Regions from separate parts of the Sphingomonas sp. FW306-1B-B10E genome, predicted to be linked through region 1. Evidence: predicted binding sites of a transcription regulator. Region 1 holds the regulator's gene; the other holds the start of a gene.

Region 1 (14,549 bases):
GCCGAACGCGTTGGTCGGCCCGGTCAAGATCGGGTCCAGCTGGCTCGTCTACCGCGTGACCAAGGTCGAGCAGGTCGCCGCCAAGACGCTCGACCAGGCGCGCCCCGAGCTTGCCACCGAGATCGGCGCGCGCAAGCTCGCCGAGGCGACCGCCGCGCTGCGTCAGTCGATCGACGACGGCGTCGGTGACGGCAAGACCTTCGACGAGGCGGTTGCCGACGCCAAGCTCACCGCCATGCGCAGCCCCGCGCTCACCGCCGCCGGCGCCAACCCCGACGATCCCAATTTCAAGCCCGATCCGGCGCTGGTCGCAGTGATGCGCGCCGGCTTCGCGATCGAGCAGGCCGGCGACGAGCCGCAGGTGGTGCAAATCGCCGCCGACGGCAGCTTCGCCCTGGTCAAGCTGGAGAGCATCGTCGCTGCCGCACCGCGCCCGCTCGCGCAGATCCGCGAGCGCGTCGTGAAGGACTATCTCGTCGACCAGGCGCTGACCAAGGCGCGGGCCGTGGCCACCGCGATGATCGCCAAGCTCGAAAAGGGCGTGCCGATGCAGCAGGCGCTGGCCGAGGCCGGCGTGACCAAGGGCCCGCCGCCCAAGCCCTTCGACTTCAAGCGCCAGGACGTGCTCGGCCCGAACATGGCGCCGTATCTCCAAATGGCGTTCAGCATGGCGCCAAAGAAAGCCAAGCTGGTCGAAGGTCCCAATCGCGAGGGCTTCTACGTCGTCTATCTCGACTCGATCGAGGAGCACAGCGCAGCGAACGACCCCGCGGCGACCCAGCGGGTGCGCGGCGGCATCGCGCCGCAGGTCGGCCCGGAGTTCGCGCGCCAGTTCATCGCGTCGATCCGCAACCACCTCAACGTGACGCGCAACGAGAAGGCGATCGCCGCTTTGCGTGCCGACCTGTCCCGCTCGGGCTCGGCGCGCTGAAGTGATCGAAGGCGTCGAAGCCGCACGGGCGGCGCTCGCCGCCGTCCGTCCCGCCTTGCTGTGGCGCCGCGAGGTTGCTGACACCGAGACGCCGGTCGCCGCGGCGCTCAAGCTGATCGAGCCCGGCCGCGGCGACTTCCTGCTTGAATCGGTCGAGGGCGGATCGGTGCGCGGGCGCCACAGCCTGATCGGGCTCGCGCCCGACTTGGTCTTCCGGGCGACCGAGGGCAGTGCCGCGATCAATGCGCGCTGGCTGACCGAGCGCGACGCCTTCGTGCCGTGCGGGGCGCCGGCGCTCGAAGCGCTGCGCGAACTTGTCGCCGATTGCCGGATGGACGTCCCGCACGAGCTGCCGCGCGCGCTCGCCTGCCTCGTCGGCTATTTCAGCTACGAGACCGTCGGGCTGGTCGAGAAGCTGCCGCGTCCGCCGGCCAATCCGGTCGGCGTCCCCGACATGATGTTCGTGCGCCCGACGGTGATCCTCATCTTCGACCGACTCGCCGACACCTTGTTCCTCGTCGCGCCGGTCTGGCCAGATCTCGCGCGTCCGCCCCAGGCTTTGGTCGACGCCGCAGCCGAGCGGATCGAGGCGACCGCCGCGCGGCTCGCCACGGCACCGCTGCCGCCGCCGGTTCGCGCCGAGCCCGAAGCGGTCGAGCCCAGCCCGGTGCTCGAACCCGGCCGCTATGGCGAGATGGTCGCCAGGGCGAAGGACTATATTTCCGCCGGCGACATCTTCCAGGTCGTGCTCGCCCAGCGCTTTACCACGCCTTTCGCACTGCCGCCGTTCGAGCTCTATCGCGCACTCCGCCGCGTGAACCCCTCGCCCTTCCTCTACCATCTCGATTTGCCCGGCTTCACGCTCACCGGATCGAGCCCCGAAATCCTCGTGCGCGCGCGCGACGGCGAGATCACGATCCGCCCGATCGCCGGCACCCGCCCCCGCGGCAAGACCGCGGCGGAGGACGAGGCCAACCGCACCAGCCTGCTCGCCGACCCCAAGGAGCGCGCCGAGCATCTGATGCTGCTCGATCTCGGCCGCAACGATGTCGGCCGCGCGGCCGAGGCGGGCAGCGTCAAGGTCACCGACAGCTATACCGTCGAATTCTACAGCCACGTCATGCACATCGTCTCGAATGTCGTGGGCCGCCTGCGTCCCGGCAGCGACGCGCTCGACGCGCTGTTCGCGGGCTTCCCTGCAGGCACGGTGAGCGGCGCGCCCAAGGTCCGCGCCTGCCAGATCATCGCCGAACTCGAGCCAGAGACGCGCGGGCCGTATGCGGGCGGCGTCGGCTATTTCTCCCCCGACGGATCGATGGACAGCTGCATCGTGCTGCGCACTGCCCTGGTCAAGGACGGGGTGATGCACGTCCAGGCCGGCGCCGGCATCGTCGCCGACTCGAACCCGGAATATGAACAGCGCGAATGCGAGGCCAAAGCCGGCGCGCTGTTCGCCGCCGCACGCGAAGCCGTGGCGAGGGCCAGCGAAGCAGGCTTCGGGCAGTAACAACTTCCCTCTCCCCTTGTGGGAGAGGGAGGGAGCCGATGAAATCGGCGGAAGGGTGAGGGGAGTCGTAGCAGGCGACGTCGCCCCTCATCCTTCCCACTCGATTTCATCGAGCGGGCCCCCTTCCTTCTCCCACAAGGGGAGAAGGAAATACCAATCAATCCCCCGGCCCCGTCACTCGCGCGGCCTTGGCCTTGGCGTCGAGCCGCTCCTGATACCATTGCTGGATCGCCGCGCGGGTGCAGCCGGTCTGTCCGCCTGTCCCCACGGGCGAGCAGCTGTTGGGCAGGCCGGCGCGGTTGAACTTCTCGACCGTCTCGACGCGATTGGTCCAGGCCTGGGCGGCGGCGCCTTCGTCGGGCTGGTTGCGGAAGCGCTTGGGGATTCGATACGGCGATTCGCCGGCATTGGCGCACACCACCACTTCGTCGGGGCTCGCCGCCTTCGGGCATTTCTCTTCGCCATAGAGCAGGATCGAGCGCACGCGCTTGGGCGGGCCGTTCTGGGCGCCGGCATCCTGCGGCGCGGCCGGCGCGGTCAACAGGGCGGCCAGGAACAAGGTGGTAAGCATGGAAACTCCTTAGATCGCGTACAACGCCTCTGTGTGCCCCGCGTTGCCGCCCCATCATGGCCGCGCCAAGGCAATTGTCCGATCGCGCGAAACGCCTTAACCGGACCTGCATGATCCTCGTCCTCGACAATTACGACAGCTTCACCTGGAACCTCGTCCATTATCTGATGGAGTTGGGCGCCGAAGTGCAGGTCGTCCGCAACGACGCGCTCACTGCGCGCGACGCGATCGCCAGCAACGCCCAGGCCTTCCTGATCTCGCCAGGCCCGTGCACACCCAACGAAGCCGGCATCAGCCTGGACCTAGTCGCCGCCTGCGCCGAACTGCGGAAGCCCCTGCTCGGCGTCTGCCTCGGCCACCAGGCGATCGGCCAGCATTTCGGCGGCCAGGTGGTGCGCGGCGGGCTGATGCACGGCAAGACCTGCCCGGTCGAGCATGACGGCACGGGACTGTTCGCCGGCCTCCCCTCGCCCTTCACCGCGACTCGCTATCATTCGCTGATCGTCACCGACATTCCCGACGATCTCGTGGTCAACGCCACCGCCGACGATGCCTCGGTAATGGGCTTCCGCCACCGCGCGCTGCCGATCCACGGCGTCCAGTTCCACCCCGAGAGCATCGCGACCGAGCACGGCCATGCGATGCTCGCCAATTTCCTGCGCCTTGCCGGCATCGAAGCAAAGGCGCTGGCTTGAGGCTCAGGACCCGGTGCAGGTCATCGGCACCATCCGCCCGACGGCATAGGTGATCCGCTTGCCCTTGCCGCGGATGCTGTGGGTCGGACTCTCATACCAGAAGCCCGATTTCGTCGGCTTGCGCTGCAATAGCACTTCCTGGTCGCTCGCGGGCGTCAGGATCCGCGCGGTCTCGCCCGCATAGGCCACGATGATTCCCGGCGCGCGATCGCAGGCATAGGTCACGCGCATGTCGGTCATCGCGGGCGGCTTGTGCGCGCAGGCTGCCAGGCTCGCCACGACGCCGATCGCCAAGAGACTGCGCATTTTCTTCTCCTTCATTTCGTCGCCCAGCGCGATCTCACACGATGCGAGGATAGCATGTATCCACGATAACAAGGGGCCGCCAATGCTATTCGTTGGGAGGGGCGAGAGGGCCCGGCTGCAAGTTGACGCGCTTGAGAAGTTGGATTTGCTCTGCTTCCGGTGGGACATGCACCGGTCAGATCTCAATCTCGCAAACCTCCATGGTTTCGTCGCGAAAACGCCCGCGTCGCGCGGGCGGCGCAACACTGTCGCCTTGGCGTTGCCTCACCGTAGTTTGGGCGTAGCGCGCGTGGCGCGTGGGCGTAGCGCAAGTGACGCGCAGAGGGCGCGCCAGTGTCGCGTCGCGGTGGCGTTAGTGCCGCGTTCCAGGCGCAAACATGGCGCTTTCCAAGCAAAACTCGCGATCGTGTCAACTTCGTCATGCGCCACAGTCCCGGGCGTGGTCGCGAAACTGCACAGTGCTGCTTGCCTCCGCGTCAGCAGGATTTGCTCGACTCAGCCCCGCCGCGCCGGAATAGAGGCGGCGTGACCGTGTCGACACTCCTCCCCGATCCTTCATCGCCGCTCGCCCGCGAGAGCGCGGCGCAGGCTTTTGCGGACATCCTGGACGGCAGCGTGCCCGAGGCCGAGATCGAAGCATTCCTGGTTGCCCTCAGCATTCGCGGCGAGACCAGCATCGAAATCGCCGAGGCCGCGCGCGCGATGCGCAACCGGCTCATCCCGATCAGCGCGCCGCCGGGCGCGATCGACGTCTGCGGGACGGGCGGCGATGGCCATCACACGCTCAACGTCTCGACTGCGGTCAGCCTCGTCGTCGCGGCGTGCGGCGTCCCCGTCGCCAAGCACGGCAACCGCGCCGCATCGTCCAAGGCCGGCGCCGCCGACACGCTCGAGGCTTTGGGCCTCAACCTGGATCGCGCCGCCGCACGCGCCGAGGAGAGCCTGCACGAGCTCGGCATTGCCTTTCTCTTCGCACAGCATCACCACCCGGCAATGGCCCGGATCGGCCCGTTGCGCCGCCGCATCGGCCGGCGGACGATCTTCAACCTGATGGGTCCGCTCGCCAATCCCGCGCACGTCACGCGCCAGCTGATCGGCATCGCCCGGCCCGATTACGCACCGATCTACGCCGAGGCGTTGCTCCAGCTCGGGGCGGAGGCGGCGGCGGTCGTGTCGGGCGAGGAGAGCCTCGACGAGCTCTCCACCGAAGGCGCGAGTATCCTCGTCAATGTCGGCAGCGCGCGCCTGCCGACGCGGATCACGCCCGAGGATGCCGGGCTGCCCCACCACCCGCTTGCGGCGATCCGCGGCGGCGATCCCGAACACAATGCGCTCGCCTTGCGCCGCCTGCTGCTCGGGGAGACCGGCGCGTATCGCGACGCCGTCTTGCTCAATGCCGCCGCCGCTTTGATGGTCGCCGGGCGCGCCGACAGCCTCGTCGACGGCGTCGAGGAAGCCGCCGAGGTGATCGATGCCGGGCTTGCCAATGCCCTGCTCGACTGCTGGATCGCCTTCGCATGAGCACGATCCTCGACACCATTCTCGCCACCAAGCGCCGTGAGGTCGCGGCGCGCCGCGCCGCGCCGATCGACCGCGCCGCGCCCTCGCCGCCGCGCGGGTTCGAGGCGGCGATCGTGGCGAAGGTTGCCCAGGGCGGCTACGGATTGATTGCAGAGATCAAGAAAGCAAGCCCATCCAAGGGTTTGATTCGAGAAGATTTTGATCCACCCGCGCATGCCCGGGCCTATCAGGCGGGTGGCGCAGCCTGCCTGTCGGTGCTCACCGATCAGGAATATTTCCAGGGGCATGAGGACTATCTGATCGCCGCGCGCGCCGCGTGCGACCTTCCGGTGATCCGCAAGGATTTCATGGTCGATCCCTGGCAGGTCGCGGAATCGCGGTCGATCGGCGCCGACGCGATCCTGATCATCGTCGCCGCGCTCGACGACACGGCGATGGCCGAGATCGAGGCCGCCGCGATCGAGCAGGGCATGGACGTTTTGGTCGAGGTCCACGATGCCGACGAACTCGAACGCGCGCTCCGGCTCAAGTCGCGGTTGATCGGCGTCAACAATCGCAACTTGAAGACGTTCGAAGTCGATCTTCAGAAAACCTACGAGCTTGTCCGGCACGCGCCGAAAGATTGCACGTTCGTGGCCGAATCCGGCCTCACTAGCCGCGCCGATCTCGACGCGATGGCCGAGCACGCCATCCGCTGCTTCCTGATCGGCGAATCGCTGATGCGGCAGGACGATGTCGAAGCCGCGACGCGGGCGCTGGTCGGGTGAGCGGGCTGGCGTCCCCTATCCCTCTCCCCTTGTGGGAGAGGGAGGGAGCCGACTTAGTCGGCGGAAGGGTGAGGGGGAGTGAGACTCACGCCCCCTGATCCTTCCCACTCGCTTCGCGAGCGGGCCCCTTCCTTCTCCCACAAGGGGAGAAGGAGCGCATGACTCTCACCCACCTCGATGAAACCGGCGCCGCGCGCATGGTCGATGTCGCCGGCAAGCCCGTCACCGCGCGCGAGGCAGTCGCCACGGGCCGCATCACGATGTCGCGCGAAGCCGCTGCGGCGATCCGCGACGGCAGCAGCAGGAAGGGCGACGTCCTCGCCACCGCACGGATCGCGGGAATCATGGCGGCCAAGCGGACCGCCGAGTTGATACCATTGTGCCATCCGCTGCCCCTCACCCGCGTGGCCGTCGATCTCGCGCTCGATGAGACCGGCGTCACCGTGACCGCCACTGCGGCAACCGAAGGCAAGACCGGAGTCGAGATGGAGGCGCTCACCGCCGCGAGCGTCGCACTGCTGACGGTCTACGACATGGCCAAGGCGCTCGACAAGGCAATGGTAATCGCCGGAATCCGCCTCGTGTCGAAGAAGGGCGGCAAGTCCGGCGACTGGTCCGCCTGACGCGCCCTTGGCCAAGCCTTCGCGGCGTCCCGCTCAAGCTGTCCCGCGAATTAGGGATTCTACAACCGCTTTGATTAACCTGGCTTTCAGGCCGCTTAAGCATTGCTCGCCCCGGGGCCGCGTTGGAAAAGCAGGATGATTCAAGCACTCAGGTCGGCCACGATTTTCTCGCTGTCGGCCGAACGTCCCCAGGCGGTCCGCCAGCAGCCCGACGCGCAGGCCGCGTTCGATACGGCCTTCCTCGTTGGCGACGAGGTGCGCCTCCCCTGCTCGCTTCAGCGGCTATCGTCGGCAGGCGCCACGCTCCAGATCGACGCAGCGCTCGCCGAGGCTGAGCCTCTGTGTCTCGAAATGATCAGCGGCCAGGCGATCCCGGGCACGATCGACTGGCGCGCCGAGGGCGAGATCGGCTTCCTCTTCGACGAGCCGATCGACATCATCGCCACGCTGGCGCGGACGCTGGCGAACCTCCCCGCCGAGCGCCGCAGCATGCCGCGCGTCGAGGTGAACCAGCTCGTCTCGATCCGCGCAGGAAGCAAGGTCGAGCACGCACGCACCCGCAACATCTCGCAGGGCGGCGTCGGCATCGAGACCAAGCTCGATCTGGCGATCGGCGACGCCGTGCAGCTGACCTTCGATACGCTCCGCCCGCTCGACGGCGTAGTCCGCTGGACGCAGGACGGCCATGCCGGCATCGCCTTCAACGAAGAGCTAGGCTGGCAGACGCTGATGCCGTGGCTACGCCACGTCCAGCGCGCGCAGGCCAGCGCGGCTCCCGCCGTCGCGCCCACGCCGCTCAATCCCGAGGGCGACGGCCTGATCCCCGACAAGCACGCGATCCGCCTCGACGCGCCCGCCAGCGTCCGCGAAGGCGTGCGCTGGTGGAATGCCCGCGTCCGCGGCCTGACGGCGCACCTCGTCGAGCTCGAGACCCGTGCGATGTTCGCGCCCGGCGCCCAGCTCTGGGTGTCTCTTCCCGAAATCGGCGGCGGACCGGCCAACGTCATCGAATCGCGGCACAACCGCATCCTCTGCGAATTCCGCCTGCCGCTGCGCCCGCGCGAGCTGAGCCTCGTATCGAGCGGACAGACGCCGCGCTGAGCCTGGCTAGGGATCGGAGCGTCGACACAGCGGCGCGGGCACCTCCGGGAACCCAGTATTAATACGTAGGGCGCTACCTCGCAGGCCGGGGGATCGTCATGCACAGCGCAAATCGCAACATTCTTTGGTGTGCCTTGGGCGTCGCCGCCTTGCTGGCGATCCTGCTCTGCGGCCTCTCCAGCCTGTCGCTCGCCGCCGACTCGATCCTGTGGGCAGTCGCAATGGCGACCGGCGCGCTCGTCTGTCTCCTCCGGCCTCCCCACACCTTCTCGACGCAGGCTGGATTGGTGCGCTTCCTGGAAGGTGCCGTGATCCTCGTGATTTCCGGCACTTTGGGAGCGGTACTGACCTATGTGTCGATGCGGCACTCCTCCGGCTTTTCCGACGCATTGCTCGACCGTGCGGACGACGCGTTGGGCTTCCGCTGGCCAGCGGCCCGGGCCGCGGCGGAAGCCTGGCCGGCGATATTGCACGTCCTGGAGATGGCTTATTCGAGTTTCGCGTGGATGCCGTTGCTGATTCTGTTCCTGCTGAGCAGGAGCGACCGTCCGGAACGTATCTATCTGTTTCTTACTGCTTATGGGCTCGCGCTCGCAGTAACCGTGGTGATCTTCCATTTCTTCCCCGCCCGCGCCGCCTTCGCGCATTATTGGCCAACAGGCAGCGCATTTCCTGCAAATGCGGAAAGCTATGGCCGGGCCATCGCAAACCTGCGCAGCGGCGCGCCAGGACCAATCAACCTTCTCGAACTGGAAGGGATCGTTACCTTCCCGAGCTTTCATGGCACGATGGCGATCCTCTATGTCTGGGCCGCCTGGCGCGAAGCCGGCTGGTTGCGGATCCCGCTGGTCGCGATCAATGGGCTCATGTGGCTAGCGGCAGTTCCAGTCGGTGGCCACTATATGGTCGACCTGCTCGGCGGATCGATCGTCGCTCTCGGCGGGATTGCCATGGCGCATCAGCTCTTCGGTGACCGCCGTGCTTCGGCAATGCCGCGGTTCCGGCGCATCATCGCACAAGATGGGGTGCCTGAAATGGGGCTGGCAGGCGCGTCCGCAGGTACGCAGGTCGCACGAACCTAGCGCTTGCGTCGCGCCCGCCTTCGCGGCCATGGCTGACGCGATGTCCCCGCTCCTCCCTCTCGACCAGGTCTGGTCGCGGCTGTTCGCGCTGGCGTTGCCGCTACCGACCGAGCACGTCCCGCTTGCGGCCACCGGCGGGCGTTGGGCAGCAGCCGATCTGCGCGCCTTGCGGACCCAGCCCAGCACCGACCTTTCCGCGATGGACGGCTATGCGCTCCGCTTCGCCGACCTGCCGGGCCCGTGGCGCGTGATCGGCGAGAGCGCCGCCGGCCGCGGCTTCGCCGGCACCCTGGGCTCGGGCGAGGCGGTGCGGATCTTCACCGGTGCGCCGCTGCCGCCGGGTAGCGACACCGTGCTGGTCCAGGAAGAAGCGGAGCGCGAAGGCGACACCCTCCGCCTCGCCGGCGAAGGCCCGCCATCGCAAGGGCGCAACGTCCGCCGCCGCGGCCTCGATTTCTCCGAGGGCGACCTGCTCGTCCGTGCCGGCCAACGCCTCACCCCCGCGCGCCTGGCATTGGCCGGCACCGCGGGGCACGGCCAGCTCGCGGTGCGTCGCAAGATCCGCGTCGCGATCGCCGCGACCGGTGACGAGCTGGTCGCGCCGGGCAGCCCCATCGGTGAGTCCCAGCTTCCCGAAACCAACCGGCTGATGCTCGCCGCGCAGCTCGCCGATCTGCCCGTCGAATTGATCGACCTCGGCATCCTGCCCGATCGCCAGGATGTGCTCGAGCGCGCCTTTCGCGCCGTCGATGCCGACCTGCTGGTCACCAGCGGCGGCGCGTCGGTCGGCGATCACGATCTCGTCCGCCCGGCGCTGGTCGCCGCGGGTGCGGCGATCGACTTCTGGCGAATCGCGCTGCGCCCGGGCAAGCCGATGATGGCAGGCAAGCGCGGGGACTTGATCGTGCTCGGCCTGCCGGGCAACCCGGTCTCGGCGTTCGTCACGGCATTGCTCTTCGTCCGCCCGCTCGTCGCGCACCTCGCCGGCGCCGCCGATCCGCTGCCGCGAACGCGCACCGCAACGCTCGGCGAGCCGCTACCGGCCAATGGCGAGCGCACCGATTATCTCCGCGCCGAGATGCGCGGCGACCGGGTCTTCGCCTCGACATTGCAGGACAGTGCGATGCTCCAGGCGCTCGCCCGCGCGACTTGTCTCGTCATCCGCGAACCCCATGCGCCGACGGCGCAAACCGGCGACTCGGTGGAAATCCTCGACCTCGCTTGACAAGCGCCAGGAACATTGCATAAACGTTCCGTGTCTGTTCTGGACAGGAGGATTGGGATGCTCACCCGCAAGCAGCACGAGCTCATCTGCTTCATTGCCGATCGCTTGGCCGAGACCGGCGTTTCGCCTTCGTTCGAGGAAATGAAGGAAGCGCTCGACCTCAAGTCCAAGTCGGGCGTGCACCGGCTGATCAGCGCGCTCGAGGAACGCGAGTTCATCCGGCGCCTGCCCAATCGTGCGCGCGCGCTCGAAGTGCTCCGTATGCCCGAGCGCGGCGACGTCAAGAAGCCGGCCAAGGGCGACGGCGCGCAGCCCGCAACTTTGACAACTTCGGCACCCGCAAAGGCCACGCCACCAACACCGGCCAACGACGTGATCGAGATCCCGCTCCACGGCCGCATCGCCGCGGGCACCCCGATCGAGGCGCTCGAAGGTGCTTCGATGCTTCCCGTCCCCGCGGCGCTGCTCGGCTCGGGCGAACATTATGCGCTCGAAGTGGCCGGCGATTCGATGGTCGAGGCAGGCATTCTCGACGGCGACTATGCGCTGATCCGCCGCACCGAGACTGCGCGCGACGGCGAGATCATCGTCGCACTGATCGACGATAGCGAGGCGACGCTCAAATATTTCCGCAAGGAAGGCGCAATGGTCCGCCTCGACCCGGCGAACCGCGACTATAGCGCCCAGCGCTACCGCCCCGATCAGGTGCGCGTACAGGGCCGGCTGGCGGGACTGCTGCGACGGTATTGAGGAGCGGGCGCGTCTGAGCCCCCTCTCCCTGAGGAGCATCAGGTCAGCCAGGCCCCCGGCACGGCCTGAACAGCGCTGGGCAGTTTTTACCTGACGCTGGGTCGGGATGGGGTCCGTTCGCGAGCGAAGGTCCTCATCTGACGGGAGTTGCGCCACCTCGCCTTCGCTGGCGTAGCGCCCTGGTACGGCGGCTGCACGGTCAGCGGGGCGAGCCAGGGATGCGATCCGCCGCCCCGAACGGTCCGTACCCGGGCATCGGCGAAATTGATTGCCACGCCCCCCGTGTGCGCCAGCGTGTCGCGGTCCAGCCGCAGCCAGTGCGGGTGGCAGTCCGGCGGCAGGCGGCGTTCGCTGACCACCACGTCGGCGGCGGCGCACGCAGCAACCATCTCTCGCCACGATACCATATAGCCGCTGCGCGTCGCGAGCACCCGCCAGCGCCGCGCGCCCGCCGTCACTTCGACCAGGCAAAGATCGGGACTGCACCGCGCCCCCGACACCTCGGAGAGCAACGCGAGTTGCCCATCCTCGGCGCCGCTATTCTCGCCGAGCATCGCGCGGGTATAATCGCCGGCGCGGTCGCGCAGCAGCGCCATCTCGCCATTGGCCATGCGGATTGCGAGGTGGCGGCCGTCGCCCGTGACCAGCAGGTCGGGCGGCGGGGTGAGCAGCGCCCAGCCCAGCCCGATTGCGAACGGTATCGTGCCCGCCCAGCGCACCCGCGTGCGCCACAAGGCAACCCACAGCCCGCCCGCGACGATCAGCGCATAGGCCCCGGCCGGCATCGCCGGCAGCGCCGCGACTGCCCCCGGCGCCGAGGCAGTGGTGTGCGCGAGCCAGAGCAGCAGGTCGAGCGCCCGCGCAGTCAGCCACCAGACCGGCCCGCCGATCCCGCCAAGGTCGAGCGCCAGCGCCAGCGCCTCGAGCGGCATGATCACGAAGGTGGTCAGCGGGATCGCGACGATATTGGCGAGCGCGCCGTAGATCCCGGCCTTGTGGAAGTGGAACAGCCCGATCGGCATCAGCGCGAGCTCGACCGCGACGCCGGTGAGCAGCAGCGAGGCGAGGCTGCGCAGCAGGCGCCGGCCGCGCCCTTCTTCGCGCGGCTTGAACCAGCCGCGGACGCGCGGACTCTCATGAAGCGCGACGATCGCGGTCACCGCGGCGAAGCTCAGCTGGAAGCTCGGCCCGGCCAGCGCCTCGGGCCAGAGCAGCAACACGACGAACGCGCCCGCCGCGACCAGCCGCAAGGTGATCGCCTCGCGCCCGAGGCTGAGCGCAAGCAGGACGAGCAACGCCGCCGCGCACGAGCGGATCGTCGGCACTTCGGCGCCGGTCAGCCAGGTATAGCCGATCGCCGCCAGCGCGCCCGCCCCCGCTGCGACGAGCGGCAGCCGCCAGCGCAAGGCAAGTGTCGGGCTAAGCGAGAGCAGCCGCAGCACCAGCAGCATCGCCGCCGCGGTCACGGCAGTGACGTGGAGCCCGCTCACCGACAGCAGATGCGCGAGCCCCGAGCGCCGCATCGCGTCCGAATCCGCCTCGGCGATCGCGCCTTGGTCGCCGGTGGCGAGCGCGCTGGCGATCCCGCCGCCGCTCCCCGCGATCCGCGACTGGATATGCGCGGAGAGCCGCGTCCGCAGATCGGCGCCCGGCGCGGCGGCGGGGGCGACCACCTCGACGGGCGCGAAGCCCTTGCCCGTCGCGCCGAGCCCGGCGAACCAGGCGACGCGGGCGAAATCATAGGCGCCGGGCACCGCGGCGCTCGGCGGCGGCATCAGCCGCGCGCGCAGCCGGATCACCGCACCGCGCGCGATCCCCGCCACCGAATCGGCCTCGGCGAGGTTGACGCGCAGCCGCGGCGGCAGGTCGGCATGCCCGAGCGGCGCCAAGGTGATGCGCACCATCTCGCGCGCCGGAAGCTGCTCTACCCGCTCGACGCGGCCGGTGACGATCACTACCGCCGGACGCGCGAGCACCGGCGCGGCGACGCGTTCGCTCCGCCACCAGATCAGCACGCACCCCGCGGCCAATACCACGCCGGCGATCGCCACCACCCGCGGCGCCCTGCCCCCACCCGGCAGCGCGATCGCCACCAGCGCCAGCGCGAGCCCGCCGAGGATGAACCCGATCCAGCGCGTGGCATCGGGCAGCACGAACCACGCGGTGATCCCGGCCCCGAGCATCACCGGCAGCCACAGCACCAATTGCTCGCGCTCGGCCTCGAGCCATTCCTCGATACGGCGATTGCCATGGCGAAGCGCCGTCCGCGCCCCCATTTGAAGGGCGGGCAACCCCGTGCTAGGGGCCTCGGCGGCTGAGCTGGCCATCGATTTCACAGTCTGGGAGCACGCGCGGTTGAGCGCAACATCTGATACCGGCGGCAAGCCCGTCGTCACGCGCTTCGCGCCCTCGCCTACCGGGTACCTCCATATCGGCGGTGCGCGCACCGCCTTGTTCAACCTGCTGTTCGCCCGCCACCACGGCGGCAAGTTCCTGCTGCGCATCGAGGATACCGATCGCGCGCGCTCGACCGAGCCGGCGATCGCCGCGATCCTCGACGGGATGCGCTGGCTCGATCTCGAATGGGACGGCGAGGAAGTCTACCAGTTCGCCCGCGCAGCGCGCCACGCCGAGGTCGCGCACCAGATGCTCGCCAACGGCCACGCCTATAAGTGTTTCGCGACCGCCGAGGAGCTCGAGGCGATGCGCGCCGAGCAGCGCGCCAACAAGCAGCCGCTGCGCTATGACGGCCGCTGGCGCGACCGCGACGCGAGCGAGGCCCCAGAAGGCGCGCCCTTCGTCCTGCGCCTCAAGGCGCCGCGCGAGGGCAGTGTCACGATCGAGGACCAGGTCCAGGGCGCGGTCACCGTCAACAACAGCGAGCTCGACGACATGGTCCTGCTCCGCTCGGACGGCACGCCGACCTATATGCTCGCAGTGGTGGTCGACGATCACGACATGGGCGTCACCCACGTCATTCGCGGCGACGATCACCTCAACAACGCCTTCCGCCAGCTGCCGATCTACCGAGCGATGAACGCGATAGAGGGGGGCTGGGACGACCCGACCTATGCGCACATCCCGCTGATCTTCAATCCCGACGGCACCAAGATGTCGAAGCGCAAGAACGCGGTCGCGGTCGACGAATATCGCGATGCGCTCGGGCTGCTGCCGGAGGCGGTGTCGAACTACCTGTTGCGCCTCGGCTGGGGGCATGGCGACGACGAGATCATCAGCCGGGAACAGGCAGTCGAGTGGTTCGATCTGGCCGGCGTCGGCCGCAGCCCGTCGCGCTTCGACCTCAAGAAGCTCGAAAACCTCAACGGCCATTATATCCGTCAGGCCGATGACGGACGCCTCGCCGCGCTCGTCGCCCAGCGGCTGCCGCTGGAAATCTCCGAGGCGCAATCGACCCTGCTTCAGGCGGCGATGCCGTCGCTCAAGCCGCGCGCCGCGAATTTGAACGAGAT
Region 2 (14,549 bases), on a different contig from region 1:
CGCCGGCATCAACCTGCCGATGCTGATCCGGCTGGGCAGCGCGCGCAAGGCGATGAAGGTGACCGAAGCGGTCGCCGCCGCCCGCGACGCCGGGCGCAAATACATCACCGTCGCATCCGAGGTTCTGGGAGAGGCCGCCGCGTGAGTCGTACGACGCGTAACGTGATGATCGAGAACCGCCGCGGCCTGCATGCCCGCGCCAGCATGGCCTTCGTCACGCTGGCATCCAGCCAGCCGGTCGAACTCACCGTCGAGAAGGATGGATCGAGCGCATCGGGCACGTCGATCCTCGACCTGATGATGCTGGGCGCGGCCAAGGGCGACACGATCACGATCAGCGCCGAAGGCGACGGCGCACCCGAGGCAGTGCAGGCACTGGCCGAACTCGTCGAGGCGCGGTTCGGCGAGGAATGATCTCTTCTCCCCTCCCGCTTGCGGGAGGGGTCGGGGGGGGGGGGGGGGAGGGCATGTGGCGTCCGTGGCCCGAAATATCTTCCTGCTCAGCCCCTCCCCTAACCCCTCCCGCAAGCGGAAGGGGAACTGATGCCGCGCGAAATCACTGCTTTCTCCAACCCGCTGATCAAGCGCGTCCGCCTGCTGCGCGAGAAGCGACACCGCCGCGAGGAAGGGCTGTTTCTCGCCGAGGGGCTCCGCATCCTCACCGAGGCGCGCGAAGCTGGGCGGCTGCCCCAGTTCCTCTTCTTCGCACGCGACATGGCTGCACACCCGCTGGTCCAGGCCCTGGTCGCGGCGACCGAGGGTGCGGGCGGCGAGGCGATCGAAACCAACGCCGACATCCTCTCCAAGCTGTCGGGCAAGGACAATCCCGGCGCCGTCGTCGGCGTCTATCCCGAATTCGCGCTCGGTCTCGCCGATCTCGACCGCGGCTCCTCGCCAATCTGGCTGGTCGCCGAGCGTCTGCGCGATCCCGGCAATCTCGGCACCATCCTGCGCACCGGCGACGCGGTCGGTGCGGGCGGGCTGATCCTGCTCGACGAATGCGTGGACCCCTTCTCGGTCGAGGCGGTTCGCGCGAGCATGGGGGCGCTATTCACCGTGCCGGTCGCCAAGGCGGGCTGGGGCGAGTTCGTCGCATGGCTGCGGGCCGGACCGGGGCAGTTGGTCGGGCTCAGCCTCGACACCGAACATGACTATAAGGCACCGGCTTACACCGCGCCCACCTTCTTGCTCACCGGCAACGAGGCACAGGGCATGCCCGACTTCATGGCCACTGAGTGCGACCTGCTCGTCAAGATCCCGATGCTGGGCAAGGCCGACAGCCTCAATGCGGCGGTTGCAACGGCAGTGATGGCGTATGAAGTCCTGAGCAGGACGCGCGGTTAGATCCTGAACGCGACCCGATCATTACGGCCATGCGCTGTTCAGCCGCGCCGGGGCACGGCGTCGCGACAAAGGAGACAAGCCGTGATCAAACTTGCCGCTACCGGATTGCTGCTGCTGACCGCCCTGCCCGCGTTCGCCCAGTCGAACGCCGAGCCCTATCGTGCCAGCGGCACCGAGCCGTTCTGGTCGCTGACGATCGACGGCGGGACAATCCGCTACGAGCCGGCAGGCGGACGCATCGTCCGCGTCGCCAAGCCGCGGCCTATCATCGGCTTCAACGGCGAGCGCTACGAGGCACGCGGGATGACCGTCGACATCACGCATTTGGAATGCAGCGACGGGATGCGCGATCGCACCTTCCATGACACGGTCACGGTGACCCTGGGCAAACGCACGCTGCGCGGTTGCGGCGGTGCCGTGCTTTCGGACGCCCCCGCCCAGGCCTCGCTGCTCGAAGGCAATTGGCGGATCGAGTCGATCGACGGCCGCCGCGTGGCACCGCGCACCACGCCGCGCGTGACGTTCAACGGCGACCGGATCAGCGGTAATGCTAGCTGCAACAACTTCAACGGCAGCTTCCGCTTCGAACGCGGGCGGCTGACTGCCGGCCGTCTCGCCTCGACGAGAATGGCATGCGTGCAGCGGGCACAGAACGCGCAGGAGACCAATATCCTGCGCGTCCTCGGCAAACCGCTCAGCGTCAGCCGCAACCGCGGCGGCAAGCTCGTCCTGACGGGCAGCGGCGGGAGCCGGCTGGTACTGGCGCCCGCCCCTCGGCGCTGAGCTACCGGCCCTGATCCCTCCACCCATCCAGGGCGTCGGTCAGTGGCCCGAAGCCCTGGCGCGTGCGCGGAGTCGCTATTCGGCCGCCTCCGCCTCGGGCTCCGCATTCGGCTCATGAGCATGGCTGGCGAGGAGTTCGACCGGCGGGATGCTTTCGATCTCGCGCGCGCCGGTCTCGATGTTGAGGTCCTTGAGCTTGCGCGCGCTTACCAGCGCCCGGTTTTCGAGACTGCTCGCGAAGGTATTGAAATTCTTGACCGCCGTGTTGAGCCCGCTGCCGACCACGCGGAGGTCGCCTAGCGCCTTGGCGAGCCGGTCGTGCAGCTCCTTGCCGAGCTCGCCGATCTGCCGTGCTTCCTTGGCGAGCTTCTCCTGACGCCACACCGCGGCGACGGTACGCGCGATCGCGATCAAATTGGTCGGGGTCGACAGCAGCACGCGCTTGTCGAAGGCGAAGTCCCATAGCGTCGGGTCATGTTCGAGCGCGGCGGAGAGGAAATGCTCGCCGGGGACGAACATGATCACATAATCGGGAGCGTCCTCGAACTGGCTCCAATAGGCTTTGTTGCCGAGCCCGTTGATATGCGCGCGCATCGAATCGGCGTGGGCCTTCAATCCGGCGAAGCGCTCGATTTCGTCGACCGCCCCGAACGCGTCCTGATAGGCGTTGAGCGACACCTTCGCGTCGATCACCAGCGCGCGGCCGCCGGGCACGCGGACGATCGCGTCGGGACGCAGCCGACCGCCCTCTTCGCCCGCGGCGTTGACCTCGGTCTCGAAATCGGTGTGCTCGGACAGTCCGCAGGTCTCGAGTACGTTCTTCAATTGCTGCTCGCCCCAGCGCCCGCGCGACTTGGGCGCGTTGCGCAGCGAATTGACCAGCTTGGCAGCCTCGGCGCTGACCTTCTCCTGGCCGATCCGCATCTGCTCGATCTGGCCCTTCAATTCGCCGAACGCGTCGCGGCGCTCGGCCTCGACCTTGGCGACGCCTTCCTCATAGCGCTGAAGCCGGTCGCTGACCGGCTGGAGCATCGAGCGGAGGTTCTGCCCAGCGACTTCCTCGGACTGTTTGAAGCGGGCCTCGGCGCGCTCGAGGAAGGCCTTTTGCGTCTCGCCGAGCATGTTGGCGGCAAGCTCGCGGAACTGGCCCGCCATGACGTCACGTGCGCCCTTGAATTCGGCGAGCCGCTCCTCGAATGCGCCGGCCTTGGCCTTGAGCTCGACGAGTTCGAGGCGGGCGAGATCACGCTCGTCCCGCAGGTGCGAGACTTCGCTGCGCAAGCCGGGGACTTCGCCCGCGCGCTCTTCCGCCGCGGCGAGATCGGCGATTGCCGCCTTGAAATCGGCTTCGCGCTTGTCGCGCTCGGCGCGCGCTTGCGCGACGCCGCGCGTGCCGAGGAACCAGCCCAGGCCAAGCCCGACGACCAACGCTGCGACGACGACGATGAGTGCGAGCGAGTCCAACCTTCACCTCCTGGAACAGAAGGCGAACCTAGCGCGCGGCGGCTCGTCGAGCAATCCTATACTCACAGTGCTCCTGCGAAAGCAGGAGTCCAGAATGACAGCGGGCTTAGCTACCCTGGGCTCCTGCTTTCGCAGGAGCGCTGGGTCAGGCCGCGGCCTTGCGCGCCTTGGAGAGCTTCTTGAGGATCATGTCGCGCTTGAGGCGCGAGAGATGGTCGATGAACACGATCCCTTCGAGATGATCCATCTCGTGCTGGATGCACGTCGCCAGCAGGCCTTCGAAGACCTCATCATGCGCAATACCCTGCGCGTCGAGCCATTTGACGCGACAGCGCGCCGGACGCTCGACATCGGCGAATTGCTCGGGGATCGACAGGCAGCCCTCGGTATAGACCGACTGCTCTTCGGCGGGGTCGAGGATCTCGGGATTGATGAAGACGCGCGGCGCGCGGATCGGCTTGCCCTCTTCGTCTTCCTCTTCCTGCAGGTCCATGACGATGACGCGCTTGGGCACGCCGACCTGGATCGCCGCAAGGCCGATGCCGGGGGCATCGTACATCGTATCGAACATGTCGGCGATCAGGTCGCGCAGCTCGTCATTCACCTCCGCCACGGGCTGGGAGATGAGGCGCAGGCGCGGATCCGGAACTTCGACGATGGGGAGAATGGCCATCAGGGTAAAATAGTCCGACGTTGCTTTGGTCGCAAGCCGCTCAGGTCATTTTGGTTTTGCGCGAATGCGAAGAGAGAAGTGGTTCGCGCAGAGGCGCAGAGGCGCAGAGGCGCAGAGGAGGCAGAGGTGCTCAGCCAAGCGCGAAGCGCAGGAAGCTTCCACGATTGAGGAAGAGCGGCTGCGCCGAAAACGGGACCAGTCTCTGCGCCCTCTGCGCCCTTTGCGCGAATAATCTTCTTCGCGACCTCCAATAAGATCAAGCCACGGGGCGGCGCGCGCGGAGGGCCTGGGCCAAGGTGCCTTCGTCGAGATAGTCGAGCTCGCCGCCGACGGGGAGGCCGTGGGCGAGCTGGGTGATCCGCACCGGATAGGCTTCAAGGCGCTCGGCGAGGTAATGCGCGGTGGTCTGGCCGTCGAGCGTGGCGTTCATCGCCAACACGACTTCGTCGACACCGCCGGCGGCGACGCGGCGGACCAGGCTGTCGATGCGCAAATCCTCGGGGCGAACCCCTTCGAGCGCCGAGAGCCGGCCGCCCAGGACATGGAACTTGCCGGGGAACAGCCGCGCGCGATCGAGCGCCCAGAGATCGGCGACTTCCTCGACGACGCATAGCGAGCGCGCGTCGCGGCGCGGATCGGCGCAGATCGCGCAGGGGTCGGTGGTATCGACATTGCCGCAGATGCCGCAGGTCGACAGACGGCGACTGACTGCGGTGAGCGCCGACAGCAGAGGATCGAGCGCAGTCTCGCGCTTCTTGAGCAGATGGAGCACCGCGCGGCGGGCCGAGCGCGGGCCGAGCCCGGGGAGGCGCGACAGCGCCTGGGTCAGGGCTTCGATTTCGGGGGAGGCCATGTCGCATCCCTAACCGTTCGGGCTGAGCTTGTCGAAGCCCTGTCCTTTCTCAAAACCAAGAAGACAGAGCGGCCCTTCGACAAGCTCAGGGCGAACGGATTTTTGTTGCGCCTATCGCCGCTCCCACCGAAAGCGGCGCCATGCGGATCATCTTCATGGGCACGCCCGAATTCGCCGTTCCGGTGCTCGACGCGCTGGTGCAGGCGGGGCACGACGTCGTGGCGGCATATAGCCAGCCGCCGCGGCGCGGAAATCGCGGCAAGACGGCGCCCTCGCCGGTGCACGCGCGCGCCGAAGCGCTGGGGATCGACGTGCGCACGCCGCTTTCATTCCGCAAGGAACCTGATGCGATCGAAGCCTTCGCCGCGCTCGACGCCGATGTCGCGGTGGTCGCGGCCTATGGCCTGATCCTGCCCCAGGCCGTGCTCGATGCGCCGCGTCTGGGCTGCCTCAACGTCCATGGCTCGCTGTTGCCGCGCTGGCGTGGCGCCGCGCCGATACAGCGGGCGATCCTCGCCGGTGACAGCGAGACCGGCGTGGGAATCATGCAGATGGAGGCCGGGCTCGACACCGGCCCGGTGCGGCTCGAAGGCCGGACGCCGGTGGCCGGCAAGACCGCGGGCGAGTTGACGGCCGAGCTGAGCGCGCTGGGGGCGCGGCTGATGGTCGAGGTGCTCGGCGACATCGAGGCTTATCCGGCGGTGGCGCAACCCGGGGATGGCGTCACTTATGCCGCGAAGATCGACAAGGCCGAGGCGCGCCTCGATTTCTCGCGGCCCGCGGTGGAGGTCGAGCGCCAGGTGCGTGCCTTCAACCCGGTGCCCGGGGCGTTCTTCGAGATCGCCGGCGAGCGCGTTCGGATACACACCGCCGAGGTGGTCGCGGAAACGGATGTGCCCGGAACGGTGATCGACGGCCAGCTGACGATCGCTTGCGGTGGCGGGGCGATCCGCCCTACCCTCGTCCAGCGCGCCGGACGGGGCGTCATGACGTCAGGCGAGTTGCTGCGCGGCTTCGCGATCCCGGCGGGCACGCAGCTTTGACGCGGTTTGCGCTCACCGTGGAGTTTGACGGCCGTCCCTTCATGGGCTGGCAGCGGCAGGATCATGGCCCGAGCGTCCAGCAGGCGATCGAAGAGGCCGCCTTCGCGGTCACCGGCGAAAGGATCGTGGTGCACGCAGCAGGGCGCACGGATGCCGGGGTGCACGGTCTAGGCATGCGCGCGCATCTCGATGTCGCGCGCGACATGGCCGCGTTCCGGCTGATGGAGGCGTTGAACGCGCGGCTGCGCCCCGCCCCGGTAGCGATCCTCGACTGCGTGGCAGTGCCGGACGACTGGCACGCGCGCTTCTCGTGCCTGGCGCGGCACTACGAATATCGCATCGTCTGCCGCCGTGCGCCGCTGACCTGGGAGAAAGGACTGGCGTGGCGGATTCCAGGGGAACTCGACGCAGATGCGATGCACGATGCGGCGCAATCGTTAGTCGGGCGGCATGACTTCACTACTTTCCGCTCGGCGCATTGCCAGTCGGAGAGCCCGGTCAAGACGCTCGACCGGCTCGACGTGTCGCGCGACGGCGACCGCCTGACGGTGCGCGCTTCGGCGCGATCTTTCCTGCACCACCAGGTGCGCTCGATGGTCGGGTGCCTCGGGCTAGTCGGCCAGGGCAAATGGCAGGTGGCGGACGTGCGCGCGGCGCTCGAGGCGCGGGATCGGGCGCGGCTGGGGCTCAATGCGCCTCCGGATGGGCTGTTCTTCGTGCGCGCGGATTATCCCTGAGCCAGGCGCCGCGGCCACAAAACGCAAGCTATCTCGTGAACTTCGCCGCCAGTTCGACATGGGTGGACCAGCGGAACTGGCCAACCGGCTGGACCCAGTCCAAGCGATACCCTGCTTCGCATAATGTCTCAGCGTCCCGTGCAAAGGTGCTGGGATTACACGAAATATATGCGAGCACCGGCACACCCGATTGCGCGATCTCCGCAACTTGCTCCCGCGCACCGGCGCGTGGCGGATCGAGTACGACAGCGTCGAAGTTCGATAGGTCCTTGGCAGTGACAGGACGGCGGAACAGGTCGCGGTGCTCGGCGAACACCGCTCGCCCCGCCGCGCCGGCCGCAGCCTTCAGCGCCATGATCGGATCGCGCGCCGCCTCGGCGGCGTAGACCTTGGCTTTGGGGAAAGCGAAGGTGAAGGTGCCGAGCCCGGCGAACAGATCGGCGACCGCTTTGGCATCCCCGGTGATATCCTGCACCGCGGCGACCAAAGCCGCCTCGCCCTCGGGGGTTGCCTGGAGGAAATTGCCAGGCGGAAACGCGACCGGCACCCCGCTCAGCGTGACGGTGACCGGCTCGGGCTCGTAGCGCGCGCCCGGGCCGAAGCCCTCGTCGATCGACAGGCGCGCGAGGTGGTGGCGGTGCGAGAAGGCACTCAGCGCCTCGGCGGCGGCAAGTCCTTCGGCTTCGAGCCCGTCGATCAGTATGTCGGGCCCCTGGTCGGTCTGGGCGACGTGGACGTTGATCCGGCGCGTGCCCGGGATCAACGCGGCGAGCATGCCGCGCAGCGGCGCCACCAGCGCGAACAGTTCGGGGGCGAGGACCCAGCATTCCTCAATGTCGATCAGCTCGTGACTGCTCTGCCGCGTGAAGCCCAGGCGGACTTGGCGGCCCCGGCGCTCGGCGTGGAGCGTGGCGCGGCGGCGGGTATTGGGCGGCGACAGCAAAGGCGCGCGGACCCAGGTCTCGATGCCCTGCGCCGCGAGCGCGCCCGCGACCCTGTCTGCAAGGAATTGAGTCCAGCTGGCATCGTCGAGGTGCTGGAGCTGGCATCCGCCGCATTCGAGGAAATGCTTGCACGGCGGCACCTGATGGTGCGGGCCGGGAACGAGGGTGCCTTCCGGCGTCAGCCGGTCGCCGGGCGCGGCAAACGCTACGTGGCGGCCATCGGCGGTGACGCCATCGCCGCGCGCGGCGACGCGAAGGACCTCGTCATCATTCACAGACATTCTGAAACCGCCCCAGAAATATGCTCGACCAGGTCATCGGCGATCAGCGCCGGTCCGGCAAGCCGCGCCGCGCGGGCATGGAGCCACGCCGCAGCTTCCGCCGGGACAACGCCCTTCCCGCCTTGCACCACCTGTGCAGCGAGCAGCCCGGCGAGCACGTCCCCGGTCCCCGCGGTCGACAGCCAGGGCGAGGCCCCGGCGAGCACGCGAACCTCACCTTGGGGCGATGCGATCACGGTATCTGCACCCTTGTGGACGATCGTCGCGCGCGCCTCCGCGGCCGCCGCGACGGTGCGGTCAATCTTGCTGCCGCCGCCCTCGAACATCCGGTCGAACTCGCCCGAATGTGGCGTGATCCAGGTCGGCGCGGCGCGCGACGCGAGCCAACGTGCAGCGCCGGTACCCAGCAGGGTCAACGCATCGCCATCGAGGATCAGCGGACACGGTGAGTCGAACGCGGCGCGAAGATACGCCTCGGCGCGGCGGTCGCGTCCGAGACCAGGACCGAGCACGACGGCGTCGACGCGATCCCAGCCGAGAAATTCGGTCAGGTCCTCGGCGCTGCGCACTTCGCGACGCACGAGCGCATCGGGTCCCCCGCCCCACGGGCGATCGCCGGCAAGCACGACATAGCCCGCCCCGCCCGCCATCGCCGCCCGGGCGGCAAGGCGCGCGGCGCCAGGCATCGCGCCCTCGATCACGGTGACGAGCCCACGGCTATATTTGTGGCTGTGCGCGCCCGGAGTCTCGATCCTGGGCCGCGCGACGGTGCGCCATTGGGTGTCGACGGGAATGTCGAGATCGGCGAGCAGGAGCTTGCCGCAACGCTCGAGTCCAGCGTCGAGCAGATGCCCGGGCTTGAGCGCGCCGAGTGCGAGGGTGACGTCAATCCCGCGCGGCGCGCCGAGATCGGCGCCGGTGTCGGTATCGATCCCCGACGGCAGGTCGATCGACAACGTGAACTCGGCCTGCTTGCACAGATCGGCGAAGACCGCGGCTAGGCCGCGCTCGAGCGGGCGCGTCATGCCGGTTCCGAACAGACCGTCGACCAGCACCGGGCGCGGCCGTGCCGCGTAGAGCGAACTGGTCGGGCCGTGCCACAGGGCATGCATCCGCTCGGCCGCGCCGGAAGCCGGGGCGCCGGTTGCGACGAGGCTGACGTCATGACCGGCATTCTTGAGCAAACGCGCCGCGACATAGGCGTCGCCACCATTATTGCCCGGGCCGGCGAGGACCAGAATGGGCCGACCGGCCGCAAAGCGCGCGGTCTCGCGCGCGACCGCGGCGCCCGCCTGTTCCATCAACGCATCCTGCGACACGCCGCTGGCGAACACCGCCTGCTCGGCGGCGCGCATCTCGGCGGCGGTGAGGATCGGCGCGCCGGCGGGGATCACTGACGGACGATCGCGGGGAGCCGATAGCGCGCACCGCCAACTTCAACTTCGATGCGGTCGGTGCCGAAGGGCGTCACCTTGGCGGGCTCCGCACCGTCGGCGGCGATGACGCCGCGGCCGTCCTGCGTGATCTGGATGCGGTGGAAGGCGCCCTCGGGATGACGGAGCGTGAGGACGACACCCGCCGGGGTTTCTGCGCGCTCGACGGTGCAGACCGGCGCGAGTTCGGCGGTACCGGCAGCGGCGCAGGGAATCCGGGGAACTGCGGACTCCGGCGCGGCCTGGTTTGCCTCCGCTGGTGGCTCCTCCGACCGGTCAGATGCCGATCCACACGCAGCGAGTTGGAACGTGACTATGGCCGCAAGCACGCCCCTCCCGAATGAGAGGCGCCTATTTTCAGATATCCGCGTAAACATGGCGTTCGGCGCTCGCTCCCGGGTGCGTTACCGCGCCCTTATAAGCGGGGCCGACGGTACGGGAATAGCGCCAGAGCGCGCCCGCCTGGTAATCATTGACGCGTGGCTGCCACTTTGCCCGGCGCTCGGCGAGGACGCTCTCGGGAACGTCGAGGTCGATCGTGCCCGCTTCGGCGTCAATGCGGATGATATCGCCATTCTCGACCAAGGCGATCGGGCCCCCTTCGGCCGCCTCGGGGCCGACATGGCCGATACAGAAGCCGCGCGTGGCGCCCGAGAAGCGGCCATCGGTGATCAGCGCGACCTTCTCGCCCATGCCGAGGCCGTAGAGCGCGGCGGTCGTCGACAGCATCTCACGCATGCCGGGACCGCCCTTGGGACCTTCATAGCGGATGATCAGCACTTCGCCGTCCTGGATCCGGCGGTTCTCGACCGCATCGAAGCAATCTTCCTCGCAGTCGAAGACGTGCGCCGGACCCTCGAACTGGAGGCGGTGCATCCCGGCGACCTTCACGATCGCACCCTCGGGTGCCAGCGTGCCGCGCAACCCCACGACGCCGCCGGTAGGCGAAAGCGGCGTCTTGACGTCATAGATGACCTTCTGGTCCGGGTTCCAGGTGACCTGATCGATATTCTCGCCGAGCGTCTTGCCCGTCACGGTCTTGCAATTGCCGTCGAGGAAGCCGCCCGCGAGCATCGTCTTCATCAGCATGTAGACGCCGCCGGCCTCATGCATGTCCTTGGCCACATACTTACCACCGGGCTTAAGGTCGGCAATGTAAGGCGTTGATTTGAAAGCCTCTGCCACATCATGGAGATCAAATTCGATTCCTGCCTCGCTGGCCATCGCGGGCAGATGGAGCGCGGCATTGGTCGAACCGCCGGTGGCCGCAACGACGCGCGCCGCGTTGATGAACGCTTCGCGGGTGCAAATGTCGCGCGGGCGCAGGTTCAGTTCGATCAGGTTCATCACCTGATGCCCCGCGGCGACGGCGATCTGCTCGCGCGACTGATAAGGCGCGGGGACCATGTTCGAATTGGGCAGCGAGAGCCCGATCGCCTCGCCGACGCACGCCATGGTGTTGGCGGTAAACTGGCCGCCGCAGGCGCCGTGGCCGGGGCACGCGACCTTTTCGAGCGCGGTCAGCTCGTGGAGCGGACAGTTTCCCGCGGCGAACTTGCCGACCGCCTCGAACACGTCGACGACAGTGACGTCCTTTTCGTGGAAGCGGCCGGGCAGGATCGACCCGCCATAGACGAAGATCGAGGGCACGTTGAGGCGGAGCATCGCCATCATCATCCCGGGCAGCGACTTGTCGCAGCCCGCGAAGCCGACCAGCGCGTCGTAGCAATGGCCGCGCACGCTGAGCTCGACCGAATCAGCGATCACCTCGCGACTGACCAGCGAGGATTTCATCCCCTGGTGCCCCATCGCGATGCCGTCGGTGACGGTGATCGTGTTGAAGCGGCGCGGCATGCCGCCATTGGCGATCACGCCCTCGCGCGCGGCGTCAGCCTGGAAATCGAGTGTGGTGTTGCATGGCGCGCTGTCATTGCCTGCGCTCGCCAGTGCGACGAAGGGCTTGGCGATATCCTCTTCAGTAATCCCCATCGCGTAATAATAGCTGCGATGCGGGGCGCGCTCGGGTCCGACGGAGACGTGGCGGCTGGGGAGGCGAGATTTGTCGAATCGATTGGTCATGATGCGCAAGCCTATGTCGTGGTAGCCCCATTTTGCGCAAGACTATTGCGCAAAGAATTTGCCAGGCCGCCCAACGCCTCGGTCCATTGCGAAACCCCGGTGTCGTCGCGGATAAGATCGTTCCGGACTTCGATCGCGACGGAGGGAATGCCGTTTGCCTCGGCATGGCGATTGAGCGTCGCGTTGAGCAGGCGGCCTGAATAGGGTTCGTTGTCGCCGGTGTTGAAGCCCTGATCGCGGAGATAGTCTATCGCCGGGCGGGCGGCCCGGGCGTCGCGATTGTAGAGAATGCCGACCTGCCAAGGGCGTGACGTCCCGCCGTGTTCGAGGCGAGGCGTGAAGCTGTGGATCGACAGGATCAGCTTGGGCCGCTGCGCACGGATGCGGCGCGACAGTTCGCGATGATAGGGCGCATGGAAGCGGGCGATGCGATCCTCGCGATCGACGGGATCGTTGCCGGGGATCCAATGACCGTCGCTGCGATGCGGGATCAGGCCGACATGATCGGGTTCGCGATGCAGGTCGATCACTAGCCGCGACACTTTAGCGAGGATCGCGGGAGCGTCGAGCCGCGCGGCAAGGCTGCGGGTGAGCGGTCCCGCACCGATATCAATCGCAATATGGAGATCGAGCAATTCGGGAGCAATGCCGAGATCGATATCGGCCGGCACCCCATTTGCGGCATGATCGCAAAGCAGCAATATATCTTTCTGTTTTCCCTCGATTATCTCCGCGATATCGCTCATAGGTACAGCGCCTTACGGCGTTCTCGGAAGGCGGCGAGACCCTCGGCGAATTCGGGACCTCCGAATGCATCGTCGAACGCCTGGTCGAGGCCCTCTCCACCCCGGATCGTCCGCTTGAGCAGGGCAACCGCTTGAGGCGCATTACCGGCGATCGCCGTCGCGAGCCCGGTGGCGGTGTCGATCGCCTTTTTGGCACGCAGTTCGACGAGGCCGATGCGCTTGGCCTCGTCGGGGACCAGCCGGTCGCCGGTGAACAACATGAGCGACGCCATGCCCTGGCCCACTTGCTCCACCAGCCGGGCGACATCCTCCTGCGGGTAACCGAGGCCAAGCCGCGCGGGGGTGGTGGCGAATTCAGCGTGATTGCCGGCGACGCGGATATCGGCGGCGAGGATCAGCGCGACCGCGGCACCGAAGCATCCGCCGTCGATTGCGGCGATCACGGGAATCGGCACCGACGCGAGCGCTTCGATCGCGTCGCGCATTGCGATGCGGAAACTCGTGCGTAACGCCGGGTCGGCCTGCAGCGCCTCGAACTCGCGGACGTCGGCACCGGCGGAGAAGATGCCGGGAACGTCGGATTTCAGGATCAGCGCGCGGGCATCGCCCAGGTCGCGCGCCGCAACGGCGAGGGCCTGCCACGCCGCAATCGGCAGCGCGTTCTTTGCCTCGGGCCGCGCGAGCGCGATGGTCGCGACCGGGCCGTCGCGGGTGAGGTTGATCATGGCAGCGCTCTGCCCGATCGTGCCGCGGCTGTCACGGGTTGCGGCATCGGCCTTTGCCCGATAGCGCGCCGCGATGACTCGCATCGTCGGCCATGTCGCGGCGCTGAACCGCTTCCCCGTCAAATCGATGGCGGGCGAGAAATTGGCTGTCGCCGAAGTCGACTGGCAGGGCATCGAAGGCGACCGGCAATATGCCTTTGTCCGCAAAGCCAATGGTACCCGCTTCCCTTGGCTGACCGCGCGCGAAGTGCCGGCGATGGTGCTGCACCGCGCGACCTTCGCCGATCCGGGCGCGCCCAAGACCTCGGCCGTGCTGGTCGAGACGCCCGACGGCGCGGTGGTGCCGCTGCATGACCCGCTGCTGCATGCGCATCTCGAGGCCGCGGCGCGGGAACCGGTCGGGCTGCTCCAGGTCGCGCGTGGCATCTATGACGCAATGCCGATCTCGATCGTCACGACCGCGAGCCATGGCAAGGTGGAAGCCGTGCATGGCTGCGCGCTCGATCCGCGGCGCTTCCGGATCAACGTGGTGATCGAAAGCGAGTTGCCGGTGAACGACTGGCAGGGGCTGCGGCTCGCCTTCGGAAACGCCGCCGAGGATGGCGCGGTGGTGCAGATGGCCGATCCGATCCCGCGCTGCGTATTGATCACGATCGACCCTGACACCGCCGCCAAGGATGCACGCGTGCTACGGACGGTCGCGCAGCATTTCGGCAATGCCTATGGTGTCTACGCCACTCCAGCGCGGCCCGGGCTGATCCGCGCGGGGGATCCGGTGCGGATTGTCGATTGACTGCTCGACACGGTTGGCGCGCGCATCGGGATTCGGTTACATCGCATTCGGAGGTGCGAGATGACACTAGGCCCCTCGTCGATCGCCTTGCTGCCGGCTTTGCTCTGCGGTGCGTCGGCAAGCGCTCAGGACGTTCGCAAGATCAATCCGCCGACCGTCGCGAAGCCGGTCGCGGCCTATAGCCATGTCGCCGTCGTACCGGCCGGCACGCGACTGTTGTTTCTTGCCGGCCAGGTCGGAAATCGACCAGACGGCACGGTGCCGAAATCAATCGAAGAGCAGGCGGCGCAGGCGCTCGACAACATCGACGCGATCCTCGCGTCGCAAGGCGCGCGTCCCGCCGATATCGTCAAGATGACGATCTATGCCACGACAAAGCCGACCGATTTTGCCGCGATCGCGCACAAGCGCAGCGCGATGTTCGCCGGTACCGAGCCGCCACCGAGCACTTGGGTCTACGTGTCCCAGCTCGCGCGGCCCGAATATCTTATCGAGATTGAAGCGATTGCCGCGATGCCCGACGCAGGAAAGCGTTAGATCGCGATACCAGACCCCGATCGAAATGGGTCGGCGATGCTCAGCCCAGCGCGTCGAGCGCCTTCTCGACTCCATCCATCGTGAAGGGCTTGGACAGGATCGGACGATCGCGCC

The links. The regulator LexA, encoded in region 1, represses DNA repair genes until DNA is damaged. The targets are predictions, from matches to a motif close to GTTCCNCNCTTGTTCT.
Region 2: the regulator LexA is predicted to act here: its motif matches at 3,604-3,619, upstream of AC3WJI_RS02750 (DNA recombination protein RmuC).

What each region holds. Positions count from the first base shown of each region.
Region 1 covers NZ_JBYSXG010000008.1:1,817-16,365, reverse strand. Annotated here, with positions in the region: gene AC3WJI_RS04770 (peptidylprolyl isomerase) at 1-931, shown strand, start outside; gene trpE (anthranilate synthase component I) at 933-2,438, shown strand; gene AC3WJI_RS04760 (hypothetical protein) at 2,596-3,009, opposite strand; gene AC3WJI_RS04755 (anthranilate synthase component II) at 3,120-3,704, shown strand; gene AC3WJI_RS04750 (hypothetical protein) at 3,708-4,010, opposite strand; gene trpD (anthranilate phosphoribosyltransferase) at 4,536-5,531, shown strand; gene trpC (indole-3-glycerol phosphate synthase TrpC) at 5,528-6,298, shown strand; gene moaC (cyclic pyranopterin monophosphate synthase MoaC) at 6,457-6,921, shown strand; gene AC3WJI_RS04730 (PilZ domain-containing protein) at 7,057-8,022, shown strand; gene AC3WJI_RS04725 (phosphatase PAP2 family protein) at 8,157-9,104, shown strand; gene AC3WJI_RS04720 (molybdopterin molybdotransferase MoeA) at 9,145-10,329, shown strand; gene lexA (transcriptional repressor LexA) at 10,387-11,079, shown strand; gene AC3WJI_RS04710 (ComEC/Rec2 family competence protein) at 11,166-13,355, opposite strand; gene gltX (glutamate--tRNA ligase) at 13,435-14,549, shown strand, end outside.
Region 2 covers NZ_JBYSXG010000004.1:35,787-50,335, forward strand. Annotated here, with positions in the region: gene AC3WJI_RS02730 (PTS sugar transporter subunit IIA) at 1-145, shown strand, start outside; gene AC3WJI_RS02735 (HPr family phosphocarrier protein) at 166-414, shown strand; gene AC3WJI_RS02740 (TrmH family RNA methyltransferase) at 544-1,344, shown strand; gene AC3WJI_RS02745 (META domain-containing protein) at 1,426-2,127, shown strand; gene AC3WJI_RS02750 (DNA recombination protein RmuC) at 2,203-3,591, opposite strand; gene def (peptide deformylase) at 3,737-4,264, opposite strand; gene recR (recombination mediator RecR) at 4,521-5,117, opposite strand; gene fmt (methionyl-tRNA formyltransferase) at 5,258-6,160, shown strand; gene truA (tRNA pseudouridine(38-40) synthase TruA) at 6,157-6,897, shown strand; gene AC3WJI_RS02775 (class I SAM-dependent RNA methyltransferase) at 6,926-8,122, opposite strand; gene AC3WJI_RS02780 (NAD(P)H-hydrate dehydratase) at 8,113-9,516, opposite strand; gene AC3WJI_RS02785 (hypothetical protein) at 9,513-9,884, opposite strand; gene ilvD (dihydroxy-acid dehydratase) at 9,913-11,634, opposite strand; gene AC3WJI_RS02795 (N-formylglutamate amidohydrolase) at 11,646-12,380, opposite strand; gene AC3WJI_RS02800 (enoyl-CoA hydratase/isomerase family protein) at 12,377-13,189, opposite strand; gene AC3WJI_RS02805 (MOSC domain-containing protein) at 13,179-13,898, shown strand; gene AC3WJI_RS02810 (RidA family protein) at 13,959-14,435, shown strand; gene AC3WJI_RS02815 (response regulator) at 14,476-14,549, opposite strand, start outside.